Regions from separate parts of the Streptomyces sp. Rer75 genome, predicted to be linked through region 1. Evidence: riboswitches for the same ligand, from Rfam matches in the RefSeq annotation. Region 1 holds a riboswitch; each other region holds the start of a gene.

Region 1 (7,379 bases):
GAGAAGCCCGGGAACGGCGGCGGGGACAACCCCTGGCCGGACATCTCCCTCCCGCCGGGCGTGATCGGCGGCAACGGGAACGGTGGCAATGGGAACGGCGGCTTCGAGTGGCCGCGGTAGCGGTACCCGCGGCCGGCTGAGCACGGAAGCCGACCGAGCACGGAAGCCGAGAGCACGGAAGCCTACTGAGCGCGGAAGGGGCCCGGACGAGAGATCGTCCGGGCCCCTTTTCCGTGTCTCCCCTACCCGCCCGCGAGCTGCCGCTTCACCGCGGCGGCGACCCGGCCGCCCTCGGCCCGGCCCGCGATCTTCGGGTTCACGATCTTCATCACCGCGCCCATCGCCCGCGGCCCCTCGGCGCCGCCCGCGGCGGCCTCCCGGACCGCCTCCGCGACCAGGGCGTCCAGCTCGTCGTCCGTCAGCGGCTGCGGCAGGTACCCGGCGAGCACCTCGCCCTCGGCCCGCTCCCGCTCGGCCTGCGCCGCCCGGCCGCCCTTGTCGAACGCCTCGGCCGCCTCGCGGCGCTTCTTCGCCTCGCGCGCGATGATCTTCTCCACCTCGGCATCGGACAGCTCCCGGGAGCTCTCCCCCGAGACCTCTTCCTTCGAGATCGCGGTGATCGTGAGCCGGAGCGTGGAGGAGCGCAGCTCATCGCGCGCCTTGATCGCTGCGGTGAGATCGTCGTGCAGCCTGGACTTGAGCGTGGTGGTCATGGCGTCGAGTCTGCCAGCACTGGCCGGGAATCACCCGAAGATTTCTCCCCCGGCGGCGTTCTGCGACCATGGGGACCATGCGCGCGCGATACGGAGTACCTCTGGGAATCACGGCGGTCGGCGCAGCCGGTCTCGCCTACGCCGTCGGCTTCGAAGTGCGGTCCTTCAGGCTCCGCCGCATCACCGTACCCGTGCTGCCGCGCGGCATGCGGCCGCTGCGCGTCCTCCAGGTCTCCGACATCCACATGGTGAGCGGGCAGCGCAAGAAGCAGCGCTGGCTCCAGTCGCTCGCCGGTCTGCGCCCCGACTTCGTCGTGAACACCGGCGACAACCTCTCGGACCCGGAAGGCGTCCCCGAGGTCCTCGACGCGCTCGGCCCGCTGATGGAGTTCCCCGGCGCGTACGTCTTCGGCTCCAACGACTACTACGGACCGAAGCTGCGCAACCCCGCCCGCTACCTGATGGAAAAGGCCAGCGGCCGTCACGGTCTGAACGGCAACGCCCCGGCCGTCGGCGCCGTCCACAACCCGTGGACGGAGATCCGCGACGCCTTCGACGCGGCCGGCTGGGTCGGCCTGTCGAACACCCGCGGCCGGCTCAAGCTGGACGACATCGAGATCGCCCTCACCGGCCTCGACGACCCGCACATCAAGCGCGACCGCTACGCCGAGGTGGCCGGCGGCCCCGAATCCGGCGCGGACCTCTCCCTCGCCGTCGTCCACGCCCCGTACCTCCGCGTCCTCGACGCCTTCACCGCCGACCGCTACCCCCTGATCCTCGCGGGCCACACCCACGGCGGCCAGCTGTGCATCCCCTTCTACGGCGCCCTGGTCACCAACTGCGACCTGGACACCCGCCGGGTCAAGGGCCTCTCCACCCACGAGGCCGGGGGCCACACCTCCTACCTCCACGTCTCCGCAGGCTGCGGCACCAACCGCTACACCCCCGTCCGCTTCGCCTGCCCCCCGGAGGCCACCCTCCTCACCCTCACCCCCCAGGCCCCCTGACCCACCTCCCCGCCCCGACCTGCGAGACCCCGGAAACCGGATTTCGTGTCTGGCCACAGGTCCGCTAAAGTAGAGCTCGTTGCTTCGGGGTGTAGCGCAGCTTGGCAGCGCGCTTCGTTCGGGACGAAGAGGTCGTGGGTTCAAATCCCGCCACCCCGACTGAAGGAACAAGGGTCAGGCCCGGTGTTGAGAAATCAGCACCGGGCCTGATTCGTTGTGCTCGGCTCGGCCCTCGTGGCGGTCTGTGACTGTCCTTACACTGTGCAGACCGCGACATCACATTTCTGGGGGGCCTGATGTTTCGACGAGCGGTGCCGACGCCCGGGATGCCTGAGGAGGGGGCGGCGCCGACCAGTCCCCCGCGGGCGCGTCGGCTGTGTGCCTGGGCGCTGGATTTCGCCGTCGTCGTGGCAGTGGCCGTGCTGCTCGGCTCGTTCACCTTCCAGCAGATCAGTGCCGAGGTGACCGACGCGACGAGCCTGGCTGGGACGAGCGCTTGGGAGGTCATCACCTCGAACGGCGATCTGGCGGGGGCGGGTCAGGACGTCGGGGAGTCGCTTTGGCGGTCTGCGGTGAGCGCAGTCCAGCAAGCCTTCGCCACGCTGGTCGTGTTCACCTTCGCCTACCACTTCCTCTCGCTGGCCGTGATGAGCCGCACGCCGGGGCAGGCGTTGACGGCCCTGTGCGTCGTGCGGCGCGGTGGCGCGGGGCGGCCCGGGCAGGGCCGGGTTGCGGTGCGCGCCGCGGTGACCACGCTGGTCGATGTCGGCTGGTATGCGCTGGCCTGCTGCCTGCTGGCCGGGGGCGAGATCGTCCTCTCGGTGTTGTGCTGGGTCGTCGCCATATTCTTCTTCGCCTTCAATGCGGGGCTGGCGCTGTTGGGCTCCCGGAGGTCGCTGGCCGACCGGCTGGCCGGCGTGACGGTCACCGGCACGTGGCGCGTCCGCGCCGCGCTCGCCCGGATCGGTGAGGCGGCGCGGTGGGGCAGGTGATGTCCTCATGCCACAGACCCAACTGCACGGAGTTCCGCGCTCACTTGATCACCAGATGAGTAAGAGCCTGAGGGCTGCTCGGCACAGCTGAACGGGGTCGGCCAACGTCCGGCGGGTGCCGTGTGAGAAGGCGATCACCTATCGGGAAGGACGTGCCCGGACCGACCCAGGCGCGGGTCTCGAAGGGTGGTCGGGCCGACCCCGTACCTCTTCAGCTTGATGCAGTGCAGATGTTATTGCAAGAAGTTCGCAATAACAGTTCAGAGCGTGGAGCGGACCTCGCGGGCCGCCGCGACCAGGTGGTCCAGGGAGGCGCGGACCTCGGGCCAGGCGCGGGTCTTCAGGCCGCAGTCGGGGTTGGCCCAGAGGCGGTCGGCGGGGATGGCGGCGAGGGCCGTGCGGAGCAGGGCGGCGGTTTCGGCGGGGCCGGGGACGCGGGGGGAGTGGATGTCGTAGACGCCGGGGCCGACCTCGCGGGGGTAGTGGGCGCCGGCGAGTTCGGTGGCGACCTGCATATGGGAGCGGGCGGCTTCCAGGCTGATGACGTCGGCGTCGAGGTCGTCGATGGCCGGGAGGATGTCCCCGAACTCGGCGTAGCACATATGGGTGTGGATCTGGGTGTCCGCGCGCACGCCGCCGGTGGTGAGGCGGAACGCCTCGGTGGCCCAGGCCAGGTAGGAGGGTCGGTCGGCGGTGCGCAGGGGCAGGGTTTCGCGCAGGGCGGGTTCGTCGACCTGGATGACCGGGGTGCCCGCGGCCTCCAGGTCGGACACCTCGTCGCGCAGGGCGAGGGCGACGTGGCGCGCGGTGTCGGCGAGGGGCTGGTCGTCGCGGACGAAGGACCAGGCCAGCATGGTGACGGGGCCGGTGAGCATGCCCTTGACCGGGCGGTCGGTGAGGGACTGGGCGTACGTCGTCCAGCGCACCGTCATCGGCTCGGGCCGGGAGATGTCGCCGGCCAGGATCGGCGGGCGGACGTAGCGGGTGCCGTAGGACTGCACCCAGCCGTGCCGGGTGGCGAGGTAGCCGGTGAGCTGTTCGGCGAAGTACTGGACCATGTCGTTGCGTTCGGGCTCGCCGTGCACCAGGACATCGATGCCCGTCTTCTCCTGGAAGGAGATCACGTCCTGGATCTCGGCCGCTATGCGCTGCTCGTATCCGGCGGTGTCGATGCGTCCGGCGCGCAGGTCGGCGCGGGCGGTGCGCAGCTCGCTGGTCTGCGGGAACGAGCCGATGGTGGTCGTCGGCAGCGCGGGCAGCCGCAGCCGGGCGCGCTGGGCGGGGGCGCGTTCGGCGTACGGCTCGGGGCGGCGGGCGTCGGCGTCGGTGACGGCCTCGGCGCGGGCGCGTACGGCCGGGTCGCGGGTGAGCGTGGAGGTGGCCCGGGAGGCCAGGTCGGCGCGGTTGGCGGCGAGTTGTGCGGCGATGGTGCCGGTGCCCTGGGCGATGCCGCGGGCGAGGGTCGCGACCTCGGCGGCCTTCTGGCGGGCGAAGGCCAGCCAGCGGGCGATCTGGGGGTCGATGTCGCGTTCGGCCGCCGTGTCGAGGGGGACGTGGAGGAGGGAGCAGGAGGCGGCGACGTCGACCCGGTCGGCGAAGCCGAGCAGGGTGCCGAGCCTGGACAGCGAGGCGGGGAGGTCGTTGATCCACACGTTGCGGCCGTCCACGACGCCCGCGACCAGGCGCTTGCCGGGCAGTCCGCCGACGGCGGCGAGGTCGTCGAGGTTGGCGGCGGCGGGCCCGGTGAAGTCGAGCGCCAGCCCGTCCACGGGGGCCTTGGCCAGGACGGACAGGGCCTCGCCGAGGCGGTCGAAGTACGAGGCGACCAGCAGCCGGGGGCGGTCGGTGAGGGCTCCCAGTTCGCGGTACGCGCGGGCGGCGGCGTTCAGTTCGGCGGCGGTGCGGTCCTGGACGAGCGCGGGTTCGTCCAGCTGGACCCACTCGGCGCCGACCGCCCGCAGATCGGCCAGCACCTCCGCGTACACCGGCAGCAGCCGGTCCAGCAGGGTGAGCGGCTCGAAGTCCGGCGCGACGCCGGGTGCGGGCTTGGCGAGCAGGAGGTAGGTGACGGGGCCGACCAGCACCGGCCGGGCGATGTGACCGAATGCGACCGCTTCCGACAGCTCGGCGACCTGCTTCGCCGAGTTGGCGGCGAAGACGGTATCGGGGCCGAGTTCGGGCACCAGGTAGTGGTAGTTGGTGTCGAACCACTTGGTCATCTCCAGCGGCGCAGCCTCCTGGGTGCCGCGTGCCATGGCGAAGTAGCCGTCCAGCGCGTCGGCTTCGACGGCGGCGCGGTGGCGGTCCGGTACGGCGCCGACCATGACGCTGGTGTCCAGCACATGGTCGTAGAACGAGAAGTCACCGGTCGGCACCTCGTCGATACCGGCGTCGGCCAGCTGCCGCCAGTTCGCCTCGCGCAGGCTCACGGCGGTGTCCCGGAGGGCGTCGGCGCCGACCCGGCCCTTCCAGTAGCCCTCGACGGCCTTCTTCAGTTCGCGGTGGTGTCCCTGCCGGGGGTAGCCGTACACGGTGGCCCGTGCCGCCGCGGCCGCGGATGTCGCTGTCACGTAGCTCTCCTTCGCGAGCATGTCCCTTGGGGATCCCGGCCGGATCGGGGGCGCGAAGGAGTGACGAACCGGGCGGACCGACTGCGCGTCCGATACGCACGCGTCCGCCTGCTTGGTACGCCGACCCGCCCTCGAGGTCACCGGGATCTCCGCGCGCGATCGGTCGCGCACGGGCAACGGGCAGGTCTTCGGACTCGCGGGCACACCTCGTGACGTCGTGCACGTACGAGGCACCTACTGGCCGTCGCTTCCCGGATCCGTCTCCCGGACCCAGTGCGTATGACGGCGGTCGTTCCCGCTCACCGCTGCGGGGCAGTCCCGGATTTCCACCGGGTTCCCTCTTACGACGCGCCTGCCTGGCGGGCAGGGCGAACCAGCTGCGGGACCCAGCCTAGGCGGTGGTGCCGGATCGGGGCACCCCCTCCACAGGGGCAGGGGGTAGAAAGGGCGTATGGCGCGCCGTTCCTTAGCATCCGATGTGGTTTCCACAGCCTCCGCAGCCCCCGAGGCCGGAATCTCCGAGTCCGACGCCGAGGCGATGGTCACCGCCGTGCTGACCGCGTCCCGGCTGCTCGTCGCCGTCTCCGCCCGGTCGTTGGCCGCGGTGGAGGAGTCCTTGACGCTGCCGCAGTTCCGGATGCTGGTCGTCCTGGACGCCGGAGGCCCGCTGAGCCTGTCCGGGCTGGCCGGGGAGCTGGGCGTCCAGCCGTCGACCGCGATGCGCATGATCGACCGCCTGGTCACGACGGGTGTGGTCGCGCGCGGCGGCTCCGCCGAGGACCGGCGTACCAGCATGATCTCGCTCACCCGGGCCGGTCGGCGGGTCGTGGCCGAGGTCACGGAGCGGCGCCGCCGGGAGATCGCGCGCATCGTGGACGTCATGCCCGCCGGACAGCGCCGCCATCTGATCGAGGCGCTCCAGGCATTCGCCGAGGCGGGCGGCGAACCGACCGTCGAGACCGGGAGCCCGCAGGCCCACGCCGCCTGGTGACCGCGTGGGCGCCCCCGTCGCCCGGCAGCCGCACCCCCGTAACCCTGCGAGAATGATCAACTGCTCTGGGAGACCGTAAGGCCGGTGGGTGGCCGGGGGGATGGGACGTGCGATGAGGCTGCGGGACCGGCTGCGGTACTGGTTCGACGGCACGATGGACCGGGGGACGCCCGCCCTGATCGGCTGGCTCGGCCTCGCCTCGCTGGCGTTGATCGCCGTGGTCTCCACGCTGGTGGTCGCCCTCACCCACGAGGACACCCGGAAGAGCGGCGGCTGGACGGGCGTGGTGTGGATGAGCCTGCTGCGCACGCTCGATCCGGGCACCATGGGCGGGGACACGGGCCGACCGCTGTTCCTGGTGCTGATGCTCACGGTCACGATCGGCGGCATCTTCATCGTCAGCGCGCTCATCGGTGTGCTCACCACGGGCCTGGAGAACCGGATCCAGATGCTCCGCAAGGGCCGGTCGCGGCTGATCGAGCGCGGCCACACGATCGTGCTGGGCTGGTCGGACCAGGTGTTCACGGTGATCGCCGAGCTGGTGGAGGCCAACCAGAGCGCCCGCCGCTCCTGTGTGGTGATCCTCGCCGACCACGACAAGGTCGACATGGAGGACCAGATCCGCGACCGGATCCCCGCGACCGGCCGCACCCGCGTGATCTGCCGCTCCGGAAGTCCGCTGGAACGGCGCGATCTGGAGCTGGTGAGCCCCGACACCGCCAAGTCGATCATGGTGTTGCCGCCGGTCGGGGACGACACCGACACGGACGTCATCAAGGTGCTCCTGCTGCTCAACAGCCGGAAGTGGAAGGGCACGCGGCCGAACGTCGTGGCGGCCGTGGAGAGTTCGGACAACCTGCCCGCGGCCCGTCTCGCCGCCGGTACGAACGCGCTGATCATCGACGCCGACGACATCGCCGTACGGCTCATCGCCCAGGCCCACCGGCAGTCGGGGCTGTCCAGCGTCTTCAACGAACTGCTCAGCTTCGAGGGCAACGAGTTCTACTTCCACGAGCAGCCCGCGCTCGCGGGCGGGACGTACGCGGACACCCTGGCCCACTACGCACAGGGCATGGCCGCCGGGCTGCGCCGCAGCGACGGTGAGA
Region 2 (7,379 bases), 2.4 Mb from region 1:
CGCCCTCCGTACCGCCGTCGCGCGGCTGGCCGTAGCCGCCCAGCTTGGCCGCGGCGCGGTCCAGTTCGGCGGGCGGGAGAAGGGTGGGGGTGCGCCCGGGGACGGCGGCCGCGGCCAGCCAGACCTGGCACATCCATTCGAGCTGGGCGGTGCGGTCGTAGGCCTGGTCCAGCGTCGCGCCGTATACGACGGTCCCGTGGTTGCGCAGCAGACAGCCGGAGCGGTCGCGCAGCGCGGACAGCATGTTTTCGGCCAATTCATCGGTGCCGTAGAGCGCGTAGTCGGCGACCCGGACCGGCCCGCCGAGGGCGGCGGTCATGTAGTGGATCGCGGGGAGTTCGTCGACCAGCGTGGAGACGGCGGTGGCGTGAACGGCGTGGGTGTGGACGATGGCCGCGGCGTCTTCCGTGTGACGGTAGACGGCGAGGTGCATGGGCAGCTCGCTGGTGGGCGCGAGCGTGCCCAGCACCTGTCGGCCATCGAGGTCCACGCCGACCACGTCACGCGGGCCGAGCCGGTCGTAGGGGACGCCGCTCGGGGTCACCAGGACGGTGTCGCCGATCCGGGCCGACACATTGCCCGAGGTGCCGACGACGAGCCCGTCGGCGGTGGTTCTGCGGGCCGTCCGCACCACCTGCGTCCACGCCTGCCGCAGGGGCTGGGTCAGCCTCGGCTGTGGCCGTCGTGCCGATCGCGGCTCCGTCACGGGCCCTCACCTCCGGGCGCGATCCTTCCACACGGGCGCCGGCGCGGTGCGGTTACGCCGGCTCGATGTACGGGCGTCAAATGCCGTGTGACGAAAGGAAGTACGGTCGAAAACCAGCCGTTCTCACACTCGCGCGCCCGTGTCACCATGAAGCCCGCCTCAGTTCATCTTCCGTTCACCCAGTTTCCTTACGTTCACCGTGCACTGACCGCCCTCCGAACTGATTGACCGGGTGTATGGAACACATCACGCTTCTCATCGGGATCGTGATCGTCACGGCCTTGGTGTTCGACTTCACGAACGGCTTCCACGACACGGCCAACGCCATGGCCACCACCATCTCCACCGGAGCGCTCGGTCCCCGGGTCGCGGTGGCGATGTCGGCAGTCCTCAACCTCGTCGGCGCCTTCCTCTCCGTGGAGGTCGCCAAGACCATCTCCGGCGGAATCATCGACGAGGGCTCCGGCATCCAGCCCGAAGTGATCTTCGCGGGGCTCGTCGGCGCGATCCTCTGGAACCTGGTGACCTGGCTGGCCGGTCTCCCGTCCAGCTCATCGCACGCCCTCTTCGGCGGCCTCATCGGCGCCACCGTGGTCTCCGTCGGCATGGACGGGGTCAACGGCGACGCGATCGTCATGAAGGTCCTCATCCCGGCCGTGGCCGCGCCGGTCGTGGCGGGCATCGCCACGGTGGCCGCCACCCGGCTCACCTACCGGCTGGCCAACAACCGGGCCGCGGAGGACACCGCGAAGGGCTACCGCGCCGGTCAGATCGCCTCGGCCGCGCTGGTCTCCCTGGCCCACGGCACCAACGACGCCCAGAAGACGATGGGCGTCATCACCCTCGCGCTGGTCACCGGCGGCGTCATCGCCCCCGACTCCGACCCGCCCATGTGGGTGATCGTCTCCGCGGGTCTCGCCATCGCGCTCGGCACCTACCTGGGCGGCTGGCGCATCATCCGCACCATGGGCAAGGGCATCACCGACATCCAGCCGCCGCAGGGCTTCGCCGCCCAGACCGGCGCCGCGACCGTCATCCTGGCCTCGTCCCACATCGGCTTCGCGCTGTCCACCACGCAGGTCTGCTCGGGCGCCGTCATGGGTGCGGGCGTCGGCCGCAAGGGCGGTGTGGTGCGCTGGTCGACCGCGGGCCGCATGGTCGCCGCGTGGGCGCTGACCCTCCCGGCCGCCGGTCTGGTGGCCGCCGGTGCGGCGCTGCTGGCCGGCCAGGGCAACGGGGGCATCACCGCGGTCGCCGTCCTCGCGGTGCTGGGCTGCGGCGTCATCTGGATGCTGTCGCGCCGCAAGCCGGTGGACGCCAGCAACGTCAACGAGCTGGGTGCGGAGTCCGCCGAGCCGGTCGGTGTCGTCACCGCCGCCGTGCGGTCGGTCGCCCCGCCGCCCGCCGGAAAGACCGCATCCGCTGCCGATGGCACCGATGGCACGGATGCCGCAGACGCCTCGAACGCCTCGGGCTCGACGTCCGCCGAGGACGCCTCGTCCGAATCCGCCCCGACCCCCGCCACCGCGGGAACCGGTTCCACCAGCTGACAGGGAGCACACGCAATGCACATCGACTGGGCGGCCCTCGGCCAGGTCTTCGGCGTCAGCCTCGCGGTGACGGTCGGCGTCGTAGGGGTCTTCACCCTGGGCATCATCGGCACCTCCCGTACGGCTCAGCCGCAGCCCCAGGCCGCCGCGGGCGGCGCTTCCGCGGTTGCGCGCACCGGCGCGTACGCCTGTTTCGCGCTGTGCGCCGCGGTCGTGGCGTACGGCATCTATCTGATCGTGGCCTGAAACCAACGGAGGCCACTCAAGCCGCGGGGCGGTGGGCGCTGTTCGGCGCCCACCGCCCCGCGGTCGTTCCCGCGCGGGCGCCTGTGGATCTCGGCACACTCTGGCATCGCAGGTCAAATGCGAGTTGACGGCCATTCGCGCCCCATGGTGGACTTCCCGAGCCAAACGGCGGCAGGAGAGGAAGCCGGTGAGAATCCGGCGCGGTCCCGCCACTGTCACCGGGGAGCGCTCTCCCCTCACCGCAAGGGGTCACGGCCGTCCGTACGCCAGGAGGGCTGGAAGACCGGGAGAGCCGCGGATCCGGGAGCCAGGAGACTCTCACCGCCGGTCACGTCGAGCCAGGGCGCGGACCCTGAGTGAGGACATACCGCCATGCCCGGCACTGCCACGCCGTCAGCTCCTCCTGTCCGCATGCTCGGCGGCGGTCCTCGCCGCAGAGGCATGACGGCGGTCTGAAGGATGCGTGCCGACCACGCCTCGTACGCGTGCGGCGCCGCACTCGGCTTCCTCGGCGACCTCGCCGCGGGCGATCCGCGCCGCGGCCATCCGGTGGCCGCGTTCGGGCGGGCCGCCGCGGCCGTCGAGCGGCGGCTGTGGCGCGATCACCGCGGTTCCGGGGCCCTGCACACCGCGCTGTGCGCGGGCGGCGCGGCCGCCGGTGCCGCGCTGCTGGCGCGTACCGTACGCGGCTTCGCGGGCCGACGCCGGACGGCCGATGCCGCGCTGACCGCCGCCACCACCTGGGCCGTACTGGGCGGCACCTCGCTGGTGCGGGAGGCCCGGGTCATCGGTGACGCGCTGGCCGCCGGGGACGTCGACGCCGCGCGGGAGCGGCTGCCGCATCTGTGCGGACGCGATCCGCAGGCGCTGGACGCACAGCAGATCGCGCGGGCGGTCGTCGAGTCGGTGGCCGAGAACACCTCGGACGCGGTCGTGGGCGCGCTCGTGTGGGGGGCCGTGGCCGGGGTGCCGGGGCTCGTCGGCTTCCGCGCCGTCAACACCCTGGACGCCATGGTGGGCCACAAGTCGGCCCGCTACAGCCGGTTCGGCTGGGCCGCGGCCCGGCTGGACGACGTCGCGGGCTGGCCCGGCGCCCGGCTCACCGCCGCCCTGGCCGCCCTCGCCGGGCCCGATCCGCGCGGCGCGTGGCGCGCCTGGCGCGACGACGGCGGACGCCACCCGAGCCCCAACGCGGGCCCGGTGGAGGCGGCGTTCGCGGGCGCGCTGGGGGTCCGGCTGGGCGGCACGCTGGCGTACGCGGGCCGGGTCGAGCACCGCCCGGTGCTGAACCCGGGCGGCCGTCCCGTGACGGCGGCCGACATTCCGCGGGCGATCCTCCTCTCGCGGCGGGTGTCGGCGCTCGCTCTGCTCACCACCGTCGTGGCTCGTTCCGGAGCCGGTCGGGGCTCCGGAGCCGATCAGGAAAGGGTGAATCGATGACCCTGGGGGGCGGACTGCTCATCGCGGGAACGACCTCGGACGCCGGGAAGAGCGTCGTCACGGCGGGCATATGCCGCTGGCTGGCGCGCAAAGGGCTCCGGGTCGCCCCGTTCAAGGCGCAGAACATGTCGCTCAACTCCTTCGTCACCCGGGACGGCGCCGAGATCGGGCGGGCCCAGGCGATGCAGGCCGCCGCCGCGCGCGTCGAACCGAGCGCCCTGATGAACCCGGTCCTGCTGAAGCCGGGCAGCGACCGCAGCAGCCAGGTGGTGCTGCTCGGCAAGCCGGTGGGCGAGATGAGCGCGCGCGGGTATTACGGGGGGTCTGGGGGGTCGTCCCCCGAGGAAAGGCTGCACTCGGAGCGGCGGCGCGAAGGGCTGCTGGAGACCGTCACCGAGTGCCTGAGCGAGCTGCGGCGCACGCATGACGCGGTGATCTGCGAGGGCGCGGGCAGCCCGGCCGAGATCAATCTGCGCCGCACCGACATCGTCAACCTCGGTCTTGCCCGGGCCGCGGGGCTGCCGGTCGTCGTGGTCGGGGACATCGACCGCGGCGGCGTCTTCGCGTCCTTCTTCGGCACGACCGCGCTGCTGTCCCGCGAGGACCAGCGGCACATCGCCGCCTATGTGGTGAACAAGTTCCGCGGCGATGTGAGCCTGCTGGAACCCGGGCTGGACATGCTGCGCGACCTCACCGGACGGCCGACCGTCGGTGTGCTGCCGTACGCGCACGGCCTCGGCATCGACGAGGAGGACGGGCTGCGCGTCTCGCTGCGCGGCACGGTGCGCGAGAGCGTCGTCGCACCGCCGCACGGCGCGGACGTGCTGCGGGTCGCGGTGGCCGCCGTACCGCTGATGTCCAACTTCACCGACGTGGACGCGCTGGCCGCCGAGCCGGGCGTGATCGTGCGCTTCGTGGACCGCCCGGAGGAGCTGGCCGACGCCGATCTGGTGGTGCTGCCGGGCACCCGGGGCACCGTGAAGGCGCTGGAGTGGCTGCGCGAGCGCGGTCTCGCCGACGCGATCGCGCGGCGGGCCGCGGAGGGGCGGCCGGTGCTCGGGATCTGCGGCGGCTTCCAGGCGCTGGGCTACGCAATCGAGGACGAGGTCGAGTCGAAGGCCGGGACGGTCGAGGGCCTCGGACTGCTGCCCGTACGGGTCCGCTTCGCGGCCGACAAGACCCTGGCCCGGCCGGTGGGCGAGGCGCTGGGCGAACGGGTGGTGGGCTACGAGATCCACCACGGCGTCGCCGAACTGCTCCACGGGGGCGACGAACCCTTCCTGGACGGCTGCCGGGTGGGCCCGGTGTGGGGCACGCACTGGCACGGCTCGCTGGAGAGCGACGGCTTCCGCCGCGCCTTCCTGCGGCGGGTCGCGGAGGCGGCGGGCCGGGCGTTCGTGCCCGCGCCTGACACCCGCTTCGGGGAGCTGCGCGAGGAGCAGTTGGACCGGCTGGGCGATCTGATCGAGGAGCACGCGGACACGGACGCGCTGCTGAGGCTCATCGAGGGCGGCGTACCGGACGAACTGCCCTTCGTGCCGCCCGGGGCGCCGGGAGGAATGGCTTGAGCACACGACGCGAGCCCACACGCACCGACCGCGCACGCACCGTAGGAGGTACCGAAGCATGACCACCGCTGCCTACCCGTTCACCGCGGTCGTCGGAATGGACGACATGCGGCTCGCCCTGCTCCTCAACGCCGTCTCGCCCGCCGTGGGCGGGGTGCTGGTGCGCGGCGAGAAGGGCACGGCCAAGTCGACGGCCGTGCGCGCGCTGTCCACACTGCTGCCGCCGGTCGACGTCGTCCCCGGCTGCCGCTTCTCGTGCGATCCGGCCGCGCCCGACCCGGGCTGCCCCGACGGGCCGCACGAGACCGCCCCAGGGGACGCGCGCCCCGCGCGGATGGTGGAGCTGCCGGTCGGCGCGTCCGAGGACCGCCTCGTCGGGTCGCTGGACATCGAGCGGGCGCTGTCGGACGGGGTCAAGGCGTTCGAGCCGGGGCTGCTCGCGGACGCGCACCGCGGGGTGCTGTACGTCGACGAGGTCAACCTGCTGCACGACCACCTGATCGACCTGCTGCTCGACGCGGCCGCCATGGGCGCCTCCTATGTGGAGCGCGAGGGCGTCTCCGTACGGCACGCCGCGCGCTTCCTGCTGGTGGGCACCATGAACCCGGAGGAGGGCGAGCTGCGGCCGCAGCTGCTGGACCGCTTCGGGCTCACCGTCGAGGTCACGGCGTCGCGGGACACCGAGGAGCGGGTCGAGGTGGTGCGCCGGAGGCTGGCGTACGACGAGGACCCGGCCGGGTTCGCCGCGCGCTGGGCGCGCGAGGAGGGCGAGCTGCGGGACCGCATAGCGGCGGCGCGCGCCCTGCTGCCCGCCGTCCGGCTGGGCGACCGCGCGCTGCGGCAGATCGCGGCGGTGTGCGCGGCGTTCGAGGTGGACGGGATGCGCGCGGACATCGTGACGGCGCGTACGGCGACGGCGCTGGCCGCCTGGGCGGGCCGGACGGACGTGCGGACCGAGGACGTACGGCAGGCCGCGCTCCTGTCGCTCCCCCACCGGCGGCGGCGGGCGCCGTTCGACGCGCCGGGGCTGGACGAGGACAAGCTGGACGAGGTGCTGCGGCAGTTCGAGGACGAGGAGCCGGAGCCCGAGCCGGAACCCTCTGGTCCGGGCGATGCCCCGGATGACGACCCCGACGACCCCGACGGGCCGGGCGGGGGCGGAGGGTCCGACGGCGGGGACGCCCCCGACGGACCCGGCGGTGGCCGCCCGCAGGACGGCGGGCAGGAGCAGGCGCCGCCGCCCGGCGGGCCCGAGCCGTCCATCCCCGAGCAGCGGTCGCCCGAACCCGAGTCGTCCGCCGACGCCGCGCCCGCGGAGTCCGAGGCGGACGGCGGGGCCGGTGGCGGCGGCGGTGAACGGGCCGCCGTGGGCGCCGCGGAGCCGTTCCGCACCCGGCGGCTGGACGTGCCGGGGCTCGGCGAAGGCGCGGCCGGGCGGCGGTCGCGGGCCCGCACCGCGCACGGCCGCACCGCCGGTGCGCGCCGCCCCCAGGGCACGCTGACCTCGCTGCACCTGGCGGCGACGGTACGGGCCGCCGCCCCCCATCAGCACACCCGCGGGCGGCGCGGCCCGGGGCTGCTGGTGCGCCGGGACGATCTGCGGGAGGCGGTGCGCGAGGGCCGGGAGGGCAATCTCGTGCTGTTCGTCGTGGACGCGTCGGGGTCGATGGCCGCCCGCAAGCGCATGGGCGCGATCAAGGGCGCGGTGCTGTCGCTGCTGCTGGACGCCTATCAGCGGCGGGACAAGGTCGGCCTGGTCACCTTCCGGGGGTCCGGCGCGGAGCTGGCGCTGCCGCCCACCTCGTCGGTGGACGCGGCCGCCGCCCGGCTGGAACAGCTGCCGACCGGCGGCCGCACCCCGCTCGCGGC
Region 3 (7,379 bases), 4.2 Mb from region 1:
CGCCGCTCGAGCCCCACGATGGCGGAGTCGAAGCGGTGGTCCTCCAGCGGCCTGCGCAGCACGGCCAGGTCGCAGGCCCCTTCCGCCAGACCGGCCGTGGTGGCGTTGACGCGGACGAGGTGCAGATCGGTCTCCGGATGGGCGGCGGCCCAGCGGCGCTGGAAGGCGGGGGTGTGACTGCCCAGCGCCGACCACGCGTAGCCGATCCGCAGCCGTGTGTGACCCGAGGTGGCCTCCCGCACCAGGTCGTCCACCTCTCCGAGCACCCGCCGGGCCTGCGCCACCACCCGCAGCCCGGTCCCGGTCGGGGTCACGGTCCGGGAGGTGCGCCGCAACAGGCGCACCCCGAGGCCGCGTTCGAGCGAGGCCAGCGTGCGGGACACGGCCGCCTGGGAGACCCCGAGCGCGATCGCGGCATCGGTGAAGGTGCCCTCGTCCACGATCGCGACGAGACAGCGCAACTGCCGCAGCTCCACATCCATAACCCAAGCGTATAGGTACGACGGTCAACGCATTTTGCGCAACGGTCGCGCGACCGCACGATCGGGGTATGGACGCAGCCCACGCCCCCGCTCCTGCCCCCGCCCAGACGACCGCCACGTCACACCGCACCGGTCCGGACCTGCCGGACGCCCCGGGCACATCGGGCCGGAAACCGGCCGGGCACCCGCTGGCCGGTGTGCTCACCATGGCCGGCAGCGGCCTGTCCAACCAGACCGGCGCGGCGATTGGCTCCCTCGCCTTTCCGGTGCTCGGAGCCTCCGGTGTCGTCGCGGTACGCCAGTACGTCGCCGCCATCGTCCTGCTGGCCGTCGGCCGCCCCCGCTTGCGGTCCTTCACCAAGCAGCAGTGGTGGCCGGTGCTGCTGCTGGCCCTGGTCTTCGGCGCCATGAACCTGTCCCTGTACAGCGCCATCGACCGCATCGGCCTCGGGCTCGCGGTGACCCTGGAGTTCCTCGGGCCGCTCACCATCGCCCTGTCCGCCTCGCACCGCCGCACGGACGCGTGCTGCGCGCTGGTCGCGCTGGCGGGCGTGGTCACCCTGATGCGTCCACAGCCCTCCACCGACTACCTGGGGCTCGGCCTCGGGCTGCTGGCGGCCGCCTGCTGGGCGTCGTACATCCTGCTCAACCGCACCGTCGGCCGCCGCGTCCCCGGGGCGCAGGGGTCGGCGGCCGCCGCCGCGGTCTCCGCCGTGCTGTTCCTGCCCGTCGGGATCGCCATCGCCGTCCAGCACCCGCCGACCGCGGGGGCCGCCGGATACGCCATCGCCGCCGGTGTCCTCTCCTCCGCCGTGCCCTATCTCGCCGACCTGTTCACGCTGCGCCGCGTGCCCGCCCAGACCTTCGGGCTCTTCATGAGCGTCAACCCGGTCCTCGCCGCCGTCGTCGGATGGATCCTGCTCGGCCAGGGCCTGGGGTGGACCGAGTGGGCGAGCATCGGCGCCATCGTCGCGGCCAACGCGCTCAGCATCCTCACCTCACGCGCGTGACCGCTGCTGAACCTCGCGCGCGTGACCGCTGTTGAACCTCACGCGCGACCGCTGCTGAAAGTGCGCCACTTGCCGGTTTTGCGGGGCGCCGCCTACAGTTGCGGCGCCGTGGTGTTCGGGAAGCCGGTGTGAAACCGGAGCGGCCCTCGCCACTGTGATCGGGGAGTTCTCGTCCCGTTCCGCGGCCGCAGGACCGGGCCGCGGAGCCACTGGCCGCCCTGCGCGGCCGGGAAGGCAGGGGCGGTCGCGTCGACCCGTCAGCCAGGAGACCGGCCGCGGCATCTCACGAAGTGATCCACGAGGTGCTGGAGCGTGACCGCATGACCCTGCCCACCGCATTCGCATGGCGGCGCGAGGACACCGTCCGGACCGCCGGGCTGCTGGCGGTGATCGTCGCCCTGCACGCCGTCGCCTTCGGTCTGCTCTTCCTGGTGGTCACGCCGCAGCACTACGAGGTCGGCGCCAAGACGTTCGGCGTCGGCCTCGGGATCACCGCGTACACCCTGGGCATGCGGCACGCCTTCGACGCCGACCACATCGCCGCCATCGACAACACCACCCGCAAGCTGATGGCCGACGGCAAACGGCCGGTGTCGGTGGGCTTCTGGTTCGCGCTCGGCCACTCCAGCGTCGTGGTCCTGCTGGCCGCGCTGGTCGCCGGGGGTACGCAGCTGGCGGGCACCCTGGTGAACGAGAACTCCGGCGCCCACCAGGTCCTCGGGGTCATCGGCACCACCGTGTCCGGCACCTTCCTCTACCTCATCGCCGCGCTCAACCTGGTCGCCCTGCTGGGCATCCTGCGGGTGTTCCGGGCGATGCGCGCCGGGCAGTTCGACGAGTCGGAGCTGGAGGCGCACCTGGATTCGCGCGGCTTCATGAACCGCGTCCTGGGCCGCTTCACGAAGTCCATCACCCGGCCCGGCCAGATGTACCCGCTCGGCTTCCTCTTCGGGCTCGGCTTCGACACCGCCACCGAGGTCACGCTGATGGTGATGGCCGGGAGCGGCGCCGCCGCGGGACTGCCCTGGTACGCCATCCTGTGCCTGCCGCTGCTGTTCGCCGCCGGGATGAGCCTGTTCGACACCCTCGACGGCACCTTCATGAACTTCGCCTACCAGTGGGCGTTCTCCAACCCCGTCCGCAAGGTGTTCTACAACCTGGCCATCACCGGCCTGTCGATCGCGGTGGCCTTCCTCATCGGCACCATCGAGCTGGTCGGCGTGCTCCACGACAAGCTCGCCCTGCGGGACGCCGTCACCGGCTGGATCTCCGGGCTGAACCTGGACAACGTCGGGTTCATCATCGTCGGCCTGTTCGTCGTGGTGTGGGCCGCGGCGCTGGCCTACTGGCGGATCGCCAAGGTCGAACAGCGCTGGGCTGTCCGCACCGCCCCGGCCGCCGCGGACGCGGACGGCGGCTGACGCCGGGCCCGGGCCCGGGACGCCCGTCCGGGTGACTGTGCCGGGTCGGGCCCCGCATGGCGGCCGCGGAACGGGAACCCGCATGGTGGCGCCCGGACCGTCCGGCCGCGCCGCACCGGGAAGGCGGTACCGCTATGGGTCTGCCCCATGGCCACGCACACGGCACCGTGACGCAGCGGCTGATCGGCGACCACCTCGTGTCCGGTCGCATGCGGCCGGGGGAGGAGATCGCGCTGCGCGTGGACCAGACGCTCACCCAGGACGCCACCGGCACCCTGGTGATGCAGGAGCTGGAGGCGCTGGCGCTGGACCGGGTCCGTACGCAGGTCAGCGTGCAGTACGTCGACCACAACATCCTCCAGGCCGACGAGCGCAACGCCGAGGACCATCTCTTCCTGCGCTCGGCCGCCCGCCGCTTCGGCCTGTGGTTCTCCAAACCCGGCAACGGTGTCTCCCACCCGACACACATGCAGCACTTCGGCGCCCCCGGCAGAACACTCGCCGGATCCGACTCGCACACCTGCGCGGGCGGCTCCCTGGGCATGCTGGCGATCGGCACCGGCGGCCTGGAAGTGGCCCTCGCCATGGCCGGACGGCCGCTCCACCTCACCATGCCGAAGATCTGGGGCATCCGGCTGACCGGGGAACTCCCGCCGTGGGTCAGCGCCAAGGACGTGATCCTGGAGATGCTGCGCCGTCACGGGGTGCAGGGCGGCGTCCACCGCGTACTGGAGTACCACGGGCCCGGCCTGGCCTCCCTCACCGCCATGGACCGGCACGTCATCGCGAACATGGGGGCGGAACTCGGCGCCACCACCACCGTCTTCCCCTCCGACGGCGCGGTGCGCGACTTCCTGGCGGGGGTGGGGCGGGGCGAGGACTTCGTGGAGATCGTCGCGGACGAGGACGTCCGTTACGACCTCGACGAGGAGATCGACCTGTCGTCCCTGGAGCCGCTGATCGCACGGCCCACCTCCCCGGGAAACGTCGTGCCGGTCCGGGAGGCCGCCGGGGAGCCCATCGGGCAGGCGGTCATCGGCTCCTCCGCCAACCCCGGGTTCCGCGACTTCGCCGTACCGGCGGCCATGGTGGCGGGGCGGCAGACGGCGCCCGAGGTGAGCTTCGACATCAACCCGACGTCCCGCGAGATCCTCCAGGACCTGACGCGTTCCGGTGCCACGTTCGACCTGATCGCCGCCGGTGGCCGCATCCACCAGTCGGGCTGTCTGGGCTGCATCGGCATGGGCCAGGCCCCCGCGGCGGGGCGCAATTCGCTGCGCACGTTCCCGCGCAACTTCCCCGGCCGCTCCGGAACCGAGGACGACGCGGTGTGGCTGTGTTCACCGGAGACCGCCACGGCCTCCGCGCTGACCGGCGTCATCACGGATCCGCGCGACTGGGCCGACCGCCTGTCGACGGTCCCGCCCACGCCGGACGCCCCCGCACCGGCGTCGGTCAACGACGCCATGCTGGAGCCGCCGCTGCCGCCGGACGAGGCCCGCCGCGTCCAGCTGCGGCGCGGCCCCAACATCTCCGCGCTGCCCGATCTCGATCCGCTGCCGGACACCCTCGAAGGCCCGGTCCTCCTCAAGGCCGGTGACGACGTCTCGACCGACGAGATCTCCCCGGCCGGGGCGAAGGCCCTGCCGTACCGGTCCAACATCCCGAAGCTGGCCGAGTTCACCCTGACCCGGCTGGACCCCGACTACCCCCGGCGCGCCGCGTCGGTCCGGGACGACACCGGACACCTCATCGTCGCCGGGGAGAACTACGGCCAGGGCTCGTCCCGCGAACACGCCGCCATCACCCCGCGCTACCTCGGACTCCGGGCGGTCATCGCCAAGTCGTACGCCCGCATCCACTGGCAGAACCTCGCCAACTTCGGCGTCCTCGCCCTCGAATTCGACGACCCCGGCGACTACGAGCGCATCGAGACCGACGACCGGCTGCGCCTGCCCGGTCTGCACGAGGCCCTCGCCCGGCCGGACGACCCGACGCTCCGCGTACGCAACACCACCCGGGACGAGGAGTACCTGCTGCGCCACCGGCTCTCCCCGCGGCAGTGCGAGGCGGTCCTCGCGGGCGGCATCATCCCGGCCCTGGCCCGCTGACCGGCGCCCGGGGCTGACCGGCGCCCGGCCGCTGACCGGCGCTCGCCCGCTGACCGGTCACTCACCGGGCCGGGCGCGCATGCATACGGGACCGGGCGGCGGGTACTCGCCGCCCACGCTGTCCGCGAGTCCCCCGGGGGAACGGGATGGCCAGGCTCTTCCGGTCCAGAATGCGGGCCGGTGGAGCCGCCCCCTCAGCGGCCGGTCCGGCGGTCAGTCGTCGATGCCGCCGCTCTCACACACTTGCCGGGCGATGTCCCGCAGCTTGATGTTGCGCTCCTGGGACACCCGCCGCAGCACGCTGAAGGCGTCGTCCTCGCCGATCTTGAGGCGCTCCATGAGGATGCCCATGGCCTCGCCGATGGTGTGCCGGGTGGAGAGCGCCTGCTGGAGCTGGTCGGCGGTGCGGGCGCTGGAGAACGCGACCGCGGCGTGCGAGGCCAGCAGCCAGCCCGCCGTCTCACTGCCCTTGGTGAAGACGCCCGTACTCCGCGAATAGAGATTCAGCGAACCGAGTTCCTCTTCCCGCGTGTAGAGCAGGAACCCCATCATGCTCCCGATGCCCAGGTCACGGGCCCGGCGCCCGAACTCGGGCCACCTCTCCTGCGGCGCGGCGAAGTCCTTGATCCGGTGGACGGCCTCGCTGCGGAGCGCGGCGTCGAAACACGGGCCTTCACCGGTCTGTTCCTGCAACTGATCGGAGCGGACCACCAGCCCCTCGGTCGGGGCCAGGGTCTCCACCTTCTGACCGTGGAGGACCAGGATTCCGGCCGCGTCGCACCCCTCGACGATCTCCACGGCACATTCGGTGATCCGCTCCAGCGTCCCGTCCACCGAGTCCTGCGCCAGCAGGTCCCGCGCCATCCCGGCCATCTGCTCCGCGAAGCTCTCCCAGTCCATCTCCACCGTCTCTCTCGCCACGTCCCCGCAGGGCCATCATGGTCCCTGAAGGGAACGGCGGACCACGTACGGCAGGATGCCGCCGTGGCGCAGGTAGGCGAGTTCCTGCCGGGAGTGGATGCGCAGCCGCAGTTCCGCCGTGGTGTGGCGGTCGTCACCTCCGTGGAGATGCATGATCACCCGGTTGGTCCCGACGCGCAGCTCGCCGAGCCCCTCGAAGGAGAGGTCCTCTTCTCCGGTGAACGCGTGGGCCGAGGCGCTGTCGCCCTCGGCGAACTCCATCGGCAGGACGCCCATGCCGATGAGGTTGCTGCGGTGGATGCGCTCGTACGACTCGGCGACGACCGCGCGCACCCCCAGCAGGGCCTGGGCCTTGGCCGCCCAGTCGCGGCTGGAACCGGCGCCGTAGTTGCGGCCCGCGACGACGACCAGGTCGTAGCCCGCGTCGCGATAGGTGGGCGCGGCCTCGTACACCGGCAGGACGCGGGTGCGGTCGGCGGTGTACGTGTGGGCGCCCGCACCGGACCGGACGCCGGGCAGCAGGTTGGTCACCGCCGGGTTGGTGAAGGCGCCGCGCAGCATGACCTCGTGGTTGCTGCGGCGGGTGGAGTACTGGTTGAGGTCGCGGCGGGCGACCCGGCGTTCGGCCAGCCAGTGGCCCGCCGCGCTGTCGGCGGGGATCCGGCCCGCGGGGGAGATGTGGTCGGTGGTGACGTCGTCGCCGAGGTGCAGCAGCACCTTCGCCCGGCCCAGGGTGATGCGGTCCGGGGCGGTGGCCGCCAGACCGGTCAGATGCGGCGGGCGGCGGACGTAGGTCGACTCCGGGCTCCAGGGGAAGCGGGTGCTGCCCGGCGCCTCGACGCCGCGCCAGGCGTCGGTGCCGTGGTGGAGGCGGGCGGCGTTCGCGCGGAACAGCTCGGGGCGGACGTGTTCGGCGATGCGGGCGCTCACCTCCTCGTCGGTGGGCCAGAGGTCGTCGAGGCGGACGGGACGGCCGTCGGGGGTGGTGCCCAGCGGGTCGCGGTCGAAGTCGTGCAGGATCGAGCCCGCCAGGGCGTAGGCGACGACCAGCGGCGGGGAGGCCAGATAGGACAGGGGCGTGCGGGGGTTGACCCGGCCCGCGAAATTGCGGTTGCCGGACAGGACGGCGACGGGCTCGATCGCGTCCTGCTCGGCGAGGTGTTCCATCGCCGGGTGCAACGGTCCGGAATTGCCGATGCAGGTCATGCAGCCGAAGCCGACGATGTGGAAGCCGGTCTTCTCCAGGGCGGGCAGCAGCCCGGCCGCCCGCAGATACTCCTCGACGACCCGCGAACCGGGGGAGAGGGACGTCTTCACCCACGGCTTTGCCGTCAGCCCGGCCTCGGCGGCCCGCTCGGCGAGCAGGCCCGCCTGCACCATGAGCGCCGGGTTGGCGGTGTTGGTGCAGCTGGTGATCGATGCGATGGCCACCGG
Region 4 (7,379 bases), 1.6 Mb from region 1:
GGCCAGGCGGCCTGCGCGCCGGTGTAGTGGTCCGGGTGGAGCACGCCGCGCGCGGTGCGGGTCTCGGCCCAGGCCGGGTGCGGGCCGTGGCGCTCGGCGAGGTCGCAGGACGCCTCGTACGCGGCGAGCATGATGCGCTCGGAGATCCGGGTGGAGAGCGCCTGCGCCTCGGGCGAGTCGAACGGCAGCCGCAGCCGGAAGAAGACGTCCTGGAGGCCCATCAGGCCGAGCCCCACAGGACGCCAGCGGGAGTTGGAGGCCCCGGCCTCTTCCGTGGGGTAGAAGTTGATGTCCACCACGCGGTCGAGGAAGGTCACGGCGGTGCGGACGGTGCGGTCCAGCCGCTCCCAGTCCATCTCGCCGTCCTCACCCAGGTGCGCGGCCAGGTTGACCGAGCCGAGGTTGCAGACGGCGGTCTCGCTGTCGTCGGTGACCTCCAGGATCTCGGTGCACAGGTTGGAGGAGTGGACGACCCGGCCCGGCTCGGCGGTCTGGTTGGCGGTGCGGTTGGCGGCGTCCTTGAACGTCATCCAGCCGTTGCCGGTCTGCGCGAGGGTGCGCATCATCCGGGAGTACAGCTGGCGCGCCGGGACCTGCTTGAGCGCCCGCCCCTCGGCCTCGGCCTTCCGGTACGCGGCGTCGAACTCCTCGCCCCACAGGTCGACCAGTTCGGGCGCGTCCACGGGCGAGAACAGCGACCAGTCGCCGTCCGCCTCGACCCGGCGCATGAACTCGTCCGGGATCCAGTGCGCGATGTTGAGGTTGTGGGTGCGGCGGGCCTCTTCGCCCGTGTTGTCCCGCAGCTCCAGGAACTCCTCGATGTCCGCGTGCCAGGTCTCCAGGTAGACGCAGGCCGCGCCCTTGCGCCGGCCGCCCTGGTTGACGGCCGCCACCGAGGCGTCGAGCGTGCGCAGGAACGGCACGATGCCGTTGGAGTGCCCGTTGGTGCCGCGGATCAGCGAACCGCGGGCGCGGATGCGGGAGTACGACAGCCCGATGCCGCCCGCGTGCTTCGAGAGGCGCGCCACCTGGTGGTAGCGGTTGTAGATCGAGTCCAGCTCGTCCAGCGGCGAGTCCAGCAGATAGCAGGAGGACATCTGCGGGTGCCGGGTGCCGGAGTTGAACAGCGTGGGGGAGCTGGGCAGGTACGACAGCGTGCTGGTCATCCGGTACAGCTCGGCGACGTCGTCCAGCGCCCGCTCGGTCAGGTCCTCGGCGAGCCCGCAGGCCACCCGCAGCAGGAAGTGCTGCGGGGTCTCGATCACCTGACGGGTGATCGGGTGGCGGAGCAGATAGCGACTGTGCAGGGTGCGCAGCCCGAAGTAGCCGAAGCGGTCGTCGGCGCCGTCGGCCAGTGCCTGGTCGACCAGCGCGTCCAGCCGGGCGGCGTGGGCGGTCACGAACTCGGCGGTGGAGTCGGCGATCAGGCCCTCGCGGTGGCCCACGGCGACGGACGCGGAGAAGGAGTCCGCGCCCTGCCCGGCCGCCTCGTCGGCGATCGCGCGGGTCAGCAGCCGCGCGGCGAGCTTGGAGTACTCCGGCTCCTCGCCGATGAGTCCGGCCGCCGCCTCGGTCGCCAGGGAGCGCAACTCCGCCTCGTCCGAACCGGGATGGCGGCCGCGCAGGGCGGCGGCCGCGACCTTGCCGGGGTCGGTGGCGGGCAGATCGGCGGTGAGCCCGGTGAGGGTCCGCAGCAGGGCGGTCCCGGGCGCGTCGGCCGCTGCCGGAGTTTCCGCTGCCTCTGAAACCGGGTCGGCGGGCGCGATGGTCACTGAAGTGTTCTCCCTCGCTCGGCTGGGGGCCTGACGAGGGCAGTGCGCGATGGCCGCTTACGGGCATGCCGATTCCGCTCTACGGCACACCACGCAGCGTCCATCGGCCCAACCCGCGAGGCCCGGACGTATGCAGACGGCCGTCGGCAGGTCATCGGACTCACGGGTACGCAAAAGCGCACACGTACACCGTTGCGGGACAGTTCCGGATTCCCACCGGATTCCCCTGCGGCGACAGCGGAGACGAGCATACATCTTGTGTCGTGCTGCGCACGCGCCCCCAGATGTTGTGTCGTCAGCTGGGCGGATTCGTATAGATGTGCTAGTCACGTCGGGCCTTGGCCGCGCCGGAATCCCAGGGAAAACTAGCTTCCCGGACCGCTCGTCCGCCATTCGTCCAGGGCACGGGCGAGGCGGTCGCGGTAGCCCGCGTAGCCGTCCTCGTACGCGCCGCGAAGCTCGCTCCGCGGCTCGACCGTACGGGACGCGGAGCGCCACCGGGACGCGTCCACGGGGTCGCCGAGCGACCGCCACGCGACCGCGACCGCGCCCCGCGCGCCGACCTCCGGCTCGTCCGGAATGACCACCGGACGGCCGATGACGTTCGCGAAAATCTCCGTCCAGGAGGCGGAACGCACCCCTCCGCCGCACAGCGCGAGCCGTCCCGAGAGCCCGGCCGCCTCCAGGCAGTGGCGGGCCGCGTAGGCGATGGCCTCGCACACGGCCCGTACGGTGTCGGCGCGGGTGGTGGCGAGGGTGAGACCGTCCAACCGCCCCTGGGCGGCGGGCTCCACGAACGGGGCGCGCTCCCCGGCGCCGGACAGGAAGGGCAGCGCGGTCACCCCGTTCGCCCCCGGCGGACTCCCGTCGAGCAGGGCGTCCAGCTCGGCGGTGGTCGTCCCTGTGAGATCGAGCACCCACTCCAGGGCGGCCGTGCCGACCATCGCGGGCATCGCGCGCAGCCAGCGCTCCGGGTCGGGGGTGCACAGCCACATTCCGGCCGGATCGGCCGAAGCGTCCACCGCCGCGCGGTCGGTGAGCACCTGGCAGGCCAGCGTGGTGCCGACGATGAGCAGCCCGTCGCCCACGTCCCGCACCCCGCTGCCGATGGCGCACGCCGGAAGGTCGTACGGACCGGAGACGACGGGCAGGCCGGGCGGCAGCCCGGTCAGCCGGGCCCCCTCGTCGTCCAGCGCGAGGACGGTGCCGGGCGCGGCGGGGCCCGGCAGCAGCCGGGCGTGGCCGGACAGTCCGCAGCGCTCCAGGGCGTCCGGCACATAGGTGCGGGTGGTGACGTCGAGGAACGGCAGGGACGCGTCGGAGGCGTCCACGGTGATGGCGCCGGTCAGCCGCTGGGCCACCGCGTCCACGCAGTAGCCCGCGACCGCCGCCCGCTCCAGCGCCTCCGGCTCGTGCTCGGCCAGCCAGTGCAGCAGCGGGGCGTGGCAGCCCGGGAACAGCCCGGAGCCGGTGAGCGCGTGGAGGGCTTTGAGCGTGCCGTCGGCGCGCCAGCGGGCGATGGTCTCGCCGCCCCGGCCGTCCAGCCAGGAGATCGGCGGGCGCACCGCCCGGCCCGCCTCGTCGCGCAGCCACAGCCCGTCGCCCTGGCCGGTGAGGGCGAGCGCGGCGGGCGGGCCGGGGAGCGCCGCGGCCACCTCGCGCACCACCTCGGCGACCGTGCGCAGCACGTCCTCCAGGTCCTGTTCGACCCGGCCGCCGGGCAGGCGGTCCAGTCGGCTGGGGCGGGCCGCGGAGGCGCGCGCGACCCCGTCGCGGCCGAAGGCCACGGCCTTGGTGACGGAAGTGCCGACATCCACTCCGATGATCATGCGCATGCCCTGCTTCCCTCCGGAACCTCGGCGCTCCATCACATGAGCGATGATAGATTTAACACCAGAGACGTGATCAGGCAATGGCTCAGGCCATGGTTGACGCAGGGGAGAACCCGGATGACCGCCCGACTGCTGCTCGTACGCCACGGGGAGACCGTGTGGCACGCGGAGAACCGGTACGCCGGAACCTCGGACATCGCGCTGACCGAGCGCGGCCACCGGCAGGCGCGGGCCCTCGCCCACTGGGCGCGGGGCCGTCAGATCGACGCGGTGGCCTGCTCCCCGCTGAGCCGGGCGCGGCACACCGCCGAACCGGCCGCCGCCGCGCTGTCCCTGGTCCCCGAAGTGGTCGAGGATCTGCGCGAGATGGACTTCGGCTGGGGCGAGGGCCGCACTCTCGCCGAGATGGAGGCGGAGGATCCGGCGGCCGTCCGGGCGTTCCGCGACGACCCCGAGACCGGCGCCTTCCCCGGCTCGGAGCGCCCCGGCGAGGCCGCGGCCCGCGCCGTAGCCGCCCTGCGCCGGCTTGCCGCCGCGCACCCGGACCGCACGGTGCTCGTCGTGGCGCACAACAGCCTGCTGCGGACCGCGCTGTGCACCCTGCTCGGCATCCCCGTCGGCCGCTACCGCACGGTCTTCCCCCGGCTGGACAACGCGGCGGTGACCGAGATCGGCGTTGACGGCGACCGCACGGCGCTGCGCTCCCTGAACGTCCCCACCGACACCGTGCCCACCGCGAACATGCCCGCCGACGGCGCTACGGGAGGATCCCGCCCATGACCACGGTCCGCTCCCAGGACGCCCGCAGGCAGACCATCACCGAATACGTCCTCGCGCACTCCACCGCCACCGCGGCGGAGCTGGCCGACCTCACCGGCGTCAGCCTGATGACCGTGCACCGGGACCTGGACGAGCTGGCCCGGCTCGGGGTGCTGCGCAAGTTCCGGGGCGGGGTCTCGGCCCTGCCCTCGTCGGTCTTCGAGTCCAGCCTCGCCTACCGGATGGGCGCCCACCGGGCCGAGAAGGAGGCGGTGGCCGCCACCGCCGCGGAGCTGGTCGAGCCCGGGATGTCGGTGATGCTGGACGACTCCACGACCGTCCTCGCGCTCGCCCGGCTGCTGGTGGAGTCCGCCCCGCTGACCGTGGTGACCAACGCCCGGCGGGTGATCGAGGTCTTCGCCGGGGTGCCGCGGATCCGGCTGATCGGGCTCGGCGGGGAGTACTCGCACACCCATGACTCCTTCCTCGGCGTGCCGTGCGCGGAGGCGATCGCCGCGGTCTCGGTGGACCTGGCGCTGGTCAGCACCTCGGCCATGGACGCGGCGACCACGTACCACCAGGAGCAGGACGTGGTGCTGGTCAAGCGCGCCATGCTCGCCGCCGCGGCCCGCACGGCGCTCCTGATGGACGCGTCCAAGACGCGGCGCACGGCGCTGCACCGGCTGTGCCCGCTGGCCGACTTCGACCATCTGGTGGTGGACGGCGCGGCGGACGCCCGGCTGGTGGGGGAGTGGCGGGAGCGTACGGATGTGAGGATCGCGCCCGGCCCTTCTTAACATTGTCAGTGTTAACTTAACTCCACGTGTGAGGGGCGTGATCTGTGATGTCCGACCGGGCCGAGGTCGTCGCGGGGATCGACATCGCCACGGCGGCCGTGCGGGTGGTGTGCGCCGACGCGCACGGGCGCGTACGGGCGCGGGGCGGCGCGGAACTCCCGCCCCCGCGCCGGGGCGCGGGCGGCCACAGCGAACAGGACGCCACGGCCTGGTGGCCCGCCGTCGCGGCAGCCCTGCGCCAGGCCACCGGGGCGCTTCCGGCGGGCGGCCGGGAGGTCGTGGCGGTGGCCGTCGCCGCCACCTCCGGCACGATCGTCCTCGCGGACGGCCGGGGCGAACCCCTCGGCCCCGCCCTGATGTACGACGACCGCCGCGCCGCCGGGCTCAACGCCCGCGCCCAGGAGGCGGGCGCGCCGCGCTGGCAGGCCCTCGGCCTGTCGGTCGCCCCGACCGCCGCCCTCGGCCGCATCGCCTGGCTGGCGGGCGCGGAGGGGCATGCGGATGCCCTTGGGCACCGGGCCCATGGGAATCGGCATGTTGCCCATGAGGTCACCCGGCACCTGCTCCACACCCCCGACCTCGTCGGGTGGCGGCTCACCGGCGGGCCCGTCGCCACCGACTGGTCGCACGCGCTCAAGAGCGGCTACGACGCCCGCGCCGGGGAATGGCCGGGCGAGGTGTTCGACGCGCTCGGCGTACCGGCCCGGTGGCTGCCGTCCGTCCGGGCACCGGCCACGCCGATCGGCACGGTGTGCGCGGACGCCGCGGCGGTTACCGGGCTGCCGACCGGGTGCGCGGTCCGTCTCGGCATGACCGACGGCTGCGCCGGACAACTCGCCACCGGGGCCGTGCGGCCCGGGCAGTTCGTGGGCATCCTCGGCACCACGTACGTCCTCAAGGGCGTCACCCGCGACCTGATCGCCGACCCCTCCGGCGCGCTCTACAGCCACCGCCACCCCGACGGCTGGTGGCTGCCGGGCGGCGCCTCCAGCACCGGTGGCGAGGCCCTCGCGCACCTCCCGTCCGACCGCTTGCCCGCGCTCGACCGCGCCGCCGCGGACCGCGGCCCGGCCTCCGTGGTCGCGTATCCGCTGCGCCGCGAGGGCGAGCGCTTCCCGTTCGTCAGCGGCGCGGCCCGGGGCTTCGTCCTCGGCACTCCGGCCGACGACGCCGACCGGCACCGCGCCACGCTGGAGGGCGTGGCCTTCCTGGAGCGCCTCGCGCTGGAGCGGGTGGCGGAGCTGGGCGTGGCGGTCGAGGGCCCGCTGTGGGCCGCGGGCGGTGGCAGCCGCAGCCCGCTGTGGACCCGGATCCGCGCCACCGTCCTCGGCCGTCCGCTGCGCGTCGCCGACCATGCCGAAACGGCCTTCGGCGCCGCCCTGCTGGCCGCCTCCGGGACCCTCCATCCGGACCTCACGGCGAGCGCCGCCGCGATGGTCCGCCCCGGCCGGGACGTCGAACCGGACGCGCGCGAGCACGCCGCCCTCGGCGCCTCGTACGCCGCGTTCACCGCGGCTCTGCGTGAGCGTGGCTGGCTGGGATGACGGTCGGCTGCGGTGACGGCCGGCGGCACCTACACCCGCTACACCCGCACGGTGAACGCCCACAGGGTGACCTCCGGGACCGGATCCCAGTCCCGCTCCGGCGCGCGCCGGAACCCCAGCCGCTCATAAAGCCGGTGGGCGGTGGTCATCCTGGGGTGGGTGGACAGGACCATGCCCTTGAGCCCCAGCTCCCGCGTCCGGTCCATACAGGCCCGCACCAGCGCCTCGGCCGCCCCGCGCCGCCGCGCCTCGGGCCGCACCGCGAGCATCCGGAACTCGGCCTCGTCCGGACGGGCCAGTTCCGCGTACGTCCCCCCGTGGACGGCGAACGCCAGCGCGCCGAGCACCGCGTCGCTCTCGGCGTCCGCCGCGACCAGCACCTCGGAGCCGGTGGCCCGCTTCCGCGCGTTGCGCAATTCGTCGAGATACGGGTCCTCGGCCCCGAAGTCCAGCAGCCCGTCGCCGAGGTACACGGCCGCGGTGAACTCCCCGATGTCGTCCAGTTCTTCGTCCCGGGCGCGTCTGATCGTGACATCCATGTCCGCAGTCTGCCGGACGGCACCGACAACCGGGCGCTCACTGGGTGACGGTGCTGATCACTCCGGTGTAACCGGCGCGTTGGTTGGCCGCCTCGACTTCCTGGTAGGTGACGTAGTGGCGGACCGTGCCGTCCGG

Evidence for each region. Region 1 has a riboswitch for cobalamin ahead of metE (5-methyltetrahydropteroyltriglutamate--homocysteine S-methyltransferase). Riboswitches for the same ligand answer to the same signal wherever they lie in the genome.
Region 2: it holds a riboswitch for cobalamin, as region 1 does, so the genes downstream of both, HYQ63_RS10415 (cobalamin biosynthesis protein) here and metE (5-methyltetrahydropteroyltriglutamate--homocysteine S-methyltransferase) in region 1, are expected to answer to the same signal.
Region 3: it holds a riboswitch for cobalamin, as region 1 does, so the genes downstream of both, HYQ63_RS38600 (HoxN/HupN/NixA family nickel/cobalt transporter) here and metE (5-methyltetrahydropteroyltriglutamate--homocysteine S-methyltransferase) in region 1, are expected to answer to the same signal.
Region 4: it holds a riboswitch for cobalamin, as region 1 does, so the genes downstream of both, HYQ63_RS28205 (ribonucleoside-diphosphate reductase subunit alpha) here and metE (5-methyltetrahydropteroyltriglutamate--homocysteine S-methyltransferase) in region 1, are expected to answer to the same signal.

The regions. Positions count from the first base shown of each region.
Region 1 is NZ_CP058693.1:4,885,794-4,893,172, forward strand. Features, by position in the region: gene HYQ63_RS20585 (transglycosylase domain-containing protein) at 1-120, shown strand, start outside; gene HYQ63_RS20590 (GatB/YqeY domain-containing protein) at 243-713, opposite strand; gene HYQ63_RS20595 (metallophosphoesterase) at 791-1,720, shown strand; tRNA gene HYQ63_RS20600 (tRNA-Pro) at 1,806-1,879, shown strand; gene HYQ63_RS20605 (RDD family protein) at 2,134-2,712, shown strand; gene metE (5-methyltetrahydropteroyltriglutamate--homocysteine S-methyltransferase) at 2,973-5,282, opposite strand; cobalamin riboswitch at 5,444-5,675, opposite strand; gene HYQ63_RS20615 (MarR family winged helix-turn-helix transcriptional regulator) at 5,734-6,273, shown strand; gene HYQ63_RS20620 (potassium transporter TrkA) at 6,386-7,379, shown strand, end outside.
Region 2 is NZ_CP058693.1:2,524,791-2,532,169, forward strand. Features, by position in the region: gene HYQ63_RS10400 (class II aldolase/adducin family protein) at 1-706, opposite strand, end outside; gene HYQ63_RS10405 (inorganic phosphate transporter) at 943-2,256, shown strand; gene HYQ63_RS10410 (hypothetical protein) at 2,272-2,502, shown strand; cobalamin riboswitch at 2,679-2,820, shown strand; gene HYQ63_RS10415 (cobalamin biosynthesis protein) at 2,962-3,942, shown strand; gene HYQ63_RS10420 (cobyric acid synthase) at 3,939-5,510, shown strand; gene HYQ63_RS10425 (putative cobaltochelatase) at 5,569-7,379, shown strand, end outside.
Region 3 is NZ_CP058693.1:9,084,370-9,091,748, forward strand. Features, by position in the region: gene HYQ63_RS38590 (LysR family transcriptional regulator) at 1-482, opposite strand, end outside; gene HYQ63_RS38595 (DMT family transporter) at 551-1,492, shown strand; cobalamin riboswitch at 1,585-1,785, shown strand; gene HYQ63_RS38600 (HoxN/HupN/NixA family nickel/cobalt transporter) at 1,813-2,913, shown strand; gene HYQ63_RS38605 (aconitate hydratase) at 3,048-5,024, shown strand; gene HYQ63_RS38610 (GAF and ANTAR domain-containing protein) at 5,238-5,924, opposite strand; gene acnA (aconitate hydratase AcnA) at 5,961-7,379, opposite strand, start outside.
Region 4 is NZ_CP058693.1:6,493,735-6,501,113, forward strand. Features, by position in the region: gene HYQ63_RS28205 (ribonucleoside-diphosphate reductase subunit alpha) at 1-1,772, opposite strand, end outside; cobalamin riboswitch at 1,900-2,040, opposite strand; gene HYQ63_RS28210 (FGGY-family carbohydrate kinase) at 2,138-3,607, opposite strand; gene HYQ63_RS28215 (histidine phosphatase family protein) at 3,722-4,384, shown strand; gene HYQ63_RS28220 (DeoR/GlpR family DNA-binding transcription regulator) at 4,381-5,160, shown strand; gene HYQ63_RS28225 (FGGY-family carbohydrate kinase) at 5,208-6,704, shown strand; gene HYQ63_RS28230 (GNAT family N-acetyltransferase) at 6,743-7,243, opposite strand; gene HYQ63_RS28235 (hypothetical protein) at 7,281-7,379, opposite strand, start outside.